DNA from 2 places in the Brenneria rubrifaciens genome. Region 2 is predicted to be linked to the other one. Evidence: predicted binding sites of a transcription regulator. Region 2 holds the regulator's gene; the other holds the start of a gene.

Region 1 (3,428 bases), 1.0 Mb from region 2:
GGTTCTTGTTACGCCGCCAAGCCTGCATCTTGCGCCGCGAACGCACCAGCGCCGCTTCTTGTTCCATACCTAACGAAGCCATCAAGGTGCCCCCTCATTTCTTGTCAGACGCATAATCATCAGTTTTGAACACGCCAGAACAATAAAGGTAATCACAAATAGAATCAGCCCCAGCTCCATCAGCGCTGCGGTATGCAGGCCGGACTCGGCCTCGGCAAACTCATTGGCTAACGCCGACGTAATACTGTTGCCCGGCATATACAGCGACGCGCTATCCAACTGGTAGGTATTGCCGATAATGAAGGTCACAGCCATGGTTTCGCCCAGCGCACGCCCCAACCCCAGCATAATGCCGCCAATCACGCCATTTTTGGTATAAGGCAGGACAATGTGCCAAATCACTTCCCAGGTGGTGCAACCAATACCGTATGCGGACTCTTTCATCATCACCGGGGTTTGTTCAAACACGTCGCGCATAACGGCGGCGATGTAGGGAATAATCATGATGGCCAGAATCACGCCAGCCGCCAGAATACCGATTCCAAAGGCGGGTCCTGAGAAAAGCGCGCCCACAAACGGAATGCCCGATAGCACATTACCCACCGGCTGTTGGAAATATTCGGCAAACAGCGGGGCGAAAATGAACAAGCCCCACATGCCGTAAACAATACTCGGGATCGCAGCCAGCAATTCAATGGCAACGCCCAATGGACGCTTCAGCCAGTTGGGTGCCAGCTCGGTCAGAAACAGTGCGATCCCGAAACTGATAGGTATCGCGATAATCAGCGCAATCAATGAGGTAACAACCGTGCCGTAGATCGGTACCAAAGCCCCGAATTGCTCGGCAGGCGCATCCCATTCTTTCGTCCATAGAAAAGCAAAACCAAACTTTTCAATGCTGGGCCAGGACGCCACAATCAGGGAAACAATAATGCCCCCTAACAACATCAGCGTGATCAACGCAGCCAGTTTCACCAGCGCACCAAAAATGATATCGCCGTGTTTCCCCGGAGCCTTAATCGCCGGCTTGTACTCAGCCATGCATCTCTCTTCTCAATTCAACTGCATTTGACAACACACAAGTTGTTTAAGGCGGAAAGGTGATTGCCACCTTTCCGCCCCGATACAACCTTCAACCCTTTAGCGAATGTTCATGCCATCTGATTCTATGAACATTGCAGACAGATGTTTTAATATAACGCTTTACCGCTACTGTCTTTTATCTGAGTTTTCCATGCGGCACGAATTTGCTCAACCACTTCTTTAGGCAGCGTGGCGTAATCCAGCGCTGTAGCTTGCTCGCCGCCTTTGTTGTAAGCCCAGTCGAAGAACTTCAATACTTCAGTACCCTGCTCTGCTTTGGCCTGCTCTTTCTGTATAAGAATGAAGGTGGTAGAGCTAATAGGCCAGGCATCCGCGCCTTTCTGATTCGTCAGATCCTGAGCAAAAGTTCTGCTCCAGTCAGCGCCCTTCGCGGCATTACTAAAATTGGCGCCGGTCGGGCTGACAACGCCGCCATCCGCAGAAACCAGTTTGGTGTAAGCCAGATTGTTCTGCTTGGCGTAAGCATATTCGACATAGCCGATTGAACCAGGCAGACGCTGTACGAACGCCGCAATACCATCGTTTCCTTTACCGCCCAGACCGGTCGGCCAGTTAACGGTAGAGCCAGAACCGATTTTTTCTTTCCATTCCGCATTCACTTTAGCCAGATAGCTGGTGAAAACGAAAGACGTACCGGAACCATCCGCACGACGCACCACCGCAATATCCTGATCCGGCAGTTTAGCATTCGGATTCAGTTTGGTAATGGCGGGATCGTTCCATTTTTTGATTTTTCCCAGGTAGATATCACCCAGCGTTTTGCCATCCAGCGTCAAATCACCTGATTTAATACCCGGAATGTTTACCGCCAGCACCACGCCACCGATAACGGTCGGGAACTGGAATAAACCATCTTTTGCCAGTTTATCATCAGACAGCGGTGCGTCAGAAGCGCCGAAGTCGACGGTTTTAGCAATAATTTGTTTTACACCGCCTGAAGATCCAATCCCTTGATAGTTGACTTTATTGCCAGTTTCTTTTTGATAGGAGTCAGCCCATTTGGAATAAACTGGCGCGGGAAATGTCGCACCGGCGCCGGTGAGGTTGGCGGCAGCAAAAGCGGAAACCGCCGTCAGTGAAAAACTTGCTGCAACGATACTGGCAATAGTGGTACGCATCAGTTTCATAATCCCTCCTGTGGGATACTGGAAGTGTAGACCCAGAGTCGTTATTAATCAGAGTGTAGTTTGCAGGAGGAAAAATAGGACAATTCCGTGACAGTAAAATGTACTTAATGTGACAGTTTTATGACAAAAACAAATCTTATCCTGACCACCATCCCGCTTATGATTTTCAATTAGTTAACTCGGGACGCCGTTTCACGCTAAGAACCTTATTGATGAACTTGCGTACCGGGAGGATATCAGGGGGCCGACGGGCATCTCCCTCGATGACGGCGGCTAACGGTACACCACACTCTGCTGCGTATCCTCCTTTTGCAGCCCATTCCAGCCCTCCATGCGCAAGCATTCAAGAAACTCTGCCCAGCGCTGGGCAGCAGTGGTCCGGCGGTAAAACGGTTGACCTGCCGCCGCGCCGCAAACCGGTGATTCTTATTTCCATTTTGCTTATCTGGCCGATATATTCAGCGTCATTTTTCACAATGCGCCTATGTCACTCGCTCATCGCGCAGGATTTAATTTGCGTTAACCCCCAGTGTATTTCGCTTTTCCTACAGTTGATTGAACCCTTTCCCGGCTCCGTACGCGCTTCAGGTATGATCATTATTTTTGTCGCCGGCGTCAGTTTAGAGGATAACGGTTATTCGGCGCATCACCCGAATTAGATTTTAATGATGCAGGTAAGTCAGTAGGCGCTACATTATGGGTACGGCTGACCGAAGCCCACCTGAAATAAAAAAACAAAACCACCCGACATTGAATGCCGATGATGGCAGGGAGGTAAAATGAAATAATCTTACGCATCTGTAAATCGAAATATCACAAGCTTAAACCTAACGCCACATAGTTCCGTCGCATTAAATCGGTATTGGGCAAAAACAGGCGTGACGATGAGGTCATTTTCCCCAACAGTCGAGAGCATTCATACGGTTACTTCATGTTTGTCGGGTGGTTTTTATTTTGATTGTCATTTAGCGCTCTTATTTAACAAGTCACTCTCATGAAAAAGGCATCGTCAGCCTATTGATGAGCTGAATTGTAATCAGTGGCTCAGTAAACATAGCCCATGCGGAAATTACGTTGATTGAAAAAAACAGCATCAGTAATAACGTATCGTCGCCGTTCAGTCTGCAAGCAGGCGGAAGTACAGGGCACGCTGAAATATTTTAACAGCCCGGAACCACGTTATTTCAAAATGGTCAT
Region 2 (3,428 bases):
CCCCAAATATCCCATTTTTTTAACGATAGCCAAAAACGTCAAGGACGAATCTGGCTATTCAATCAGGCAGAAGGTTTCACGGTATTTTCAGCCAGAGAAGCCGGCACAATCAACCTGTTCGGCAGGGTAAATACAAACCGGGAACCTAAACCTACTTCACTTATGATTTCCAGCCGGGAATCATGGTGACTGAGCGCATGTTTCACAATTGCCAATCCCAGCCCGCTGCCGCCCGTCTGTCGTGAACGCGCCTTGTCGACGCGATAAAAGCGCTCGGTCAGCCGCGGCAGATGCTCAGGCGCGATACCCGGTCCATTATCGCTGACCTGAAACTGCGCCCCCTGCGGGATCTTCTGCCAACACACTTCGATGCGCGTGCCAGCCGGAGTATGGCTGACCGCGTTATAAACCAAATTCGAGACCGCACTACGCAACTGCTCTTCGTTACCGAAGACATGAAGGCTTTCGTTCACACGGAACACCATCTCATGGCGATTATGACTCAGGGCTTGCGCTTCACGCTGCAACACGCGCAGCATCAGCGGCACATCGACTTTCTCATTCAAATCTATCGCGGCGGCGGCCTCAATTCGCGAGAGCGTCAGAAGTTGTTTCACCAGCCCATCCATACGCCGCGTCTGCTCCTGCATGGTGTTCAGCGCTTTGTTGCGCAGCGCGTGCTCCAGCGTTTCGTCCTGCATCATCTCAAGATAGCCCTGCAACACCGTCAGCGGAGTGCGTAATTCATGGCTGACGTTGGCAAAAAAATTACGCCTCGCCCCTTCAAGCTGATGCATCTGCGTAATATCACGCGCCACCATCAGTAACTGCCCTTCTGAATAAGGCATTACGCGAAATTCAACATGATGGGAATTGTTCAGTTGCAGAGTCAGCGGTTTGCTGAAATCACGCCCTTTCAGATAGTGGGCAAATTCAGGGTATCGCAGCAGGTTGAGGATATTTTGGCCGTTATCTTCCGGCCAGCGGAAATTAAGCAGATGCTGCGCCAGATGGTTGCACCAAAAGATAGTCCCTTCTTCCGTGGTGATGACCACCGCATCCGGCAAAGACTCGGCTCCACTGCGAAAGCGCTTAATCAACAGCGCCAGCTCACGTCGGCGTCGGCGATTACGTAATTGCATCTGATAAAGGCCGTAAAACAACGGTTCCCAGCTACCGCGGCCGGGTGGCGGGGTCATACTGCGATCGACCCAAAGCCAGTAAGAAAGTTTGAGTTGATTGTAAAAACTCCAACATAGGGCAGCCAAAACAGCGGCCAGTAAAAACCAGGACAAATAGCCAAAAATCAGTCCCAGCAAAAAAGCGGGTAAGCAAAAAAAAGCCAGCTCCAATGCCAGCCTTTTCCACGATAGACGTTCTAGCACCTTAGTGTTTCTCCGGCACAACTACCTTTAATAACGTGTTGAAAAACGATACCCCGTTCCACGGACAGTCTGTACCATTTTTTCATGGCCGCTGGTTTCCAACGCTTTGCGCAACCGGCGGATGTGAACATCAACGGTACGATCTTCAACATATACGTTAGTGCCCCAAACGTGATTCAGCAACTGTTCCCGGCTATAGACCCGTTCCGGGTGCGTCATAAAGAAGTGCAGCAGCTTAAACTCCGTCGGCCCCATATCCAGCGCATGCTCTTCTGTAGTGACACGATGAGAGGAGGGATCGAGACTTAACCCGCGCATTTCAATCACATCTTCCACCGCCATCGGCGAAATTCGCCGCATCACGGCCTTGATGCGCGCCACCAGCTCTTTGGGCGAAAACGGTTTGGTAATGTAATCATCCGCACCGACTTCAAGCCCTCGAACCCGATCTTCCTCCTCGCCACGCGCGGTCAGCATCATGACGGGGATTTCGCGGGTAAGCGCTTCCCGCTTCATATGCTTAATGAATTGCAGACCGGAACCGCCGGGCAGCATCCAGTCCAGCAGTACCAGCTCTGGAAAAGGTTCCGAGAGCATTTTCACCGCGTTGTCATAATCTTCAGCTTCGACCGGCTGATAACCATTCTGCTCCAAAACGAAGCATACCATTTCACGAATAGGTGCTTCATCTTCTACGACCAATATGCGTCTTGCCATTGTTAATCCTGTCGTTAGTCATCGTCGCTGTTAGCATACGCCGAGCATTATGCGTCAGTTTTGTGACGTTTTTATGAAAAAAACGCCTGGCGCGTTTTTCAGCGTTGCGCAGCAACGACCCAAGGGCGAGCCCCAAGGATGGGGCGAGTAAAAAAACGCCTGGCGCGTTTTTCAGCGTTGCGCAGCAACGCCCCGCCATAACCGCCCACCCCACAGCAAGTTTACGAGCGGCTTTCCAAAAAAGGGTTTTCGTGACGACAGCCGTCGCCGTGGCTGTTTATAATCACTGGCATTGCAATGACAGCCATTCTGGGAGTTTCATGCGTATTATCCATACCGCCGACTGGCACCTGGGGCAGTATTTTTATACCAAAAGCCGCGCGGCCGAGCATCAGGCTTTCCTGCACTGGCTGATCGCGCTGGTCGGGCAGCATCAGGTGGATGCAGTGATAATAGCAGGAGATATCTTTGATAACGGCTCGCCGCCCAGCTACGCCCGGGAAATGTATTACCGTTTCGTTGTCGAACTACAACGAACAGGCTGCCAGCTCGTCGTGCTGGGCGGCAATCATGACTCCGTCGCCACCTTGAACGAATCACGGGATTTGCTGGCCTGCCTGAATACGCGGGTCATCGCCAGTACTGACGGCGATCCCGGCAAACAGGTGGTCGTGCTTGAAAACCGTCAACGTCAGCCAGGCGCTATCCTCTGCGCCATCCCGTTTTTACGGCCGCGAGATCTGATGACCAGCCAGGCGGGACAATCCGGTGAGGAAAAGCAGCAGACCTTGCTGAACGCCATCGCCGCACACTATGAACAGTGTTACCGACTGGCCTGTCAGAAGCGCGACGCGCTGGGATTATCCCTTCCCATCATCGCAACCGGGCATCTGACTACCGTTGGCGTCACCGCCTCCGACTCGGTGCGGGATATTTACATCGGCACATTAGACGCATTTCCGGCTCAGGCCTTTCCCCCCGCCGACTATATCGCCCTTGGCCACATTCATCGTCCGCAGCGGCTGACGCAAAGCGCCCATATTCGCTACAGCGGCTCCCCGATTCCTTTAAGTTTTGATGAGTTGGGCAGTGAGAAATCCGTTTATCTGGTGACATTCGCGCCAGAGACGCCGCCGGTCATCGACGCCTTTCCTGTGCCGATAACCCAGCCTATGCAACTCATTAAGGGCAGTCTGGCGGACATAGAACGCCAGCTCGCCGCCTTCAGCGATTATCAAGGGGAAAAACCGGTATGGCTGGATATTGAAATCACCACACAGGATTACCTGAGCGATATACAAAAACGCATTCAGGCGCTGACCGAGG

What was found. Region 2 encodes PhoB, which activates phosphate uptake and scavenging genes when phosphate is short. Its sites were predicted from a motif close to CTGTCATAAAACTGNCNNAT; they were not measured.
Region 1: the regulator PhoB is predicted to act here: its motif matches at 2,339-2,358, upstream of pstS (phosphate ABC transporter substrate-binding protein PstS).

What each region holds. Positions count from the first base shown of each region.
Region 1 covers NZ_CP034035.1:3,968,777-3,972,204, reverse strand. Annotated here, with positions in the region: gene pstA (phosphate ABC transporter permease PstA) at 1-82, opposite strand, end outside; gene pstC (phosphate ABC transporter permease PstC) at 82-1,041, opposite strand; gene pstS (phosphate ABC transporter substrate-binding protein PstS) at 1,191-2,231, opposite strand.
Region 2 covers NZ_CP034035.1:957,133-960,560, reverse strand. Annotated here, with positions in the region: gene phoR (phosphate regulon sensor histidine kinase PhoR) at 63-1,385, opposite strand; gene phoB (phosphate response regulator transcription factor PhoB) at 1,413-2,102, opposite strand; gene sbcD (exonuclease subunit SbcD) at 2,423-3,428, shown strand, end outside.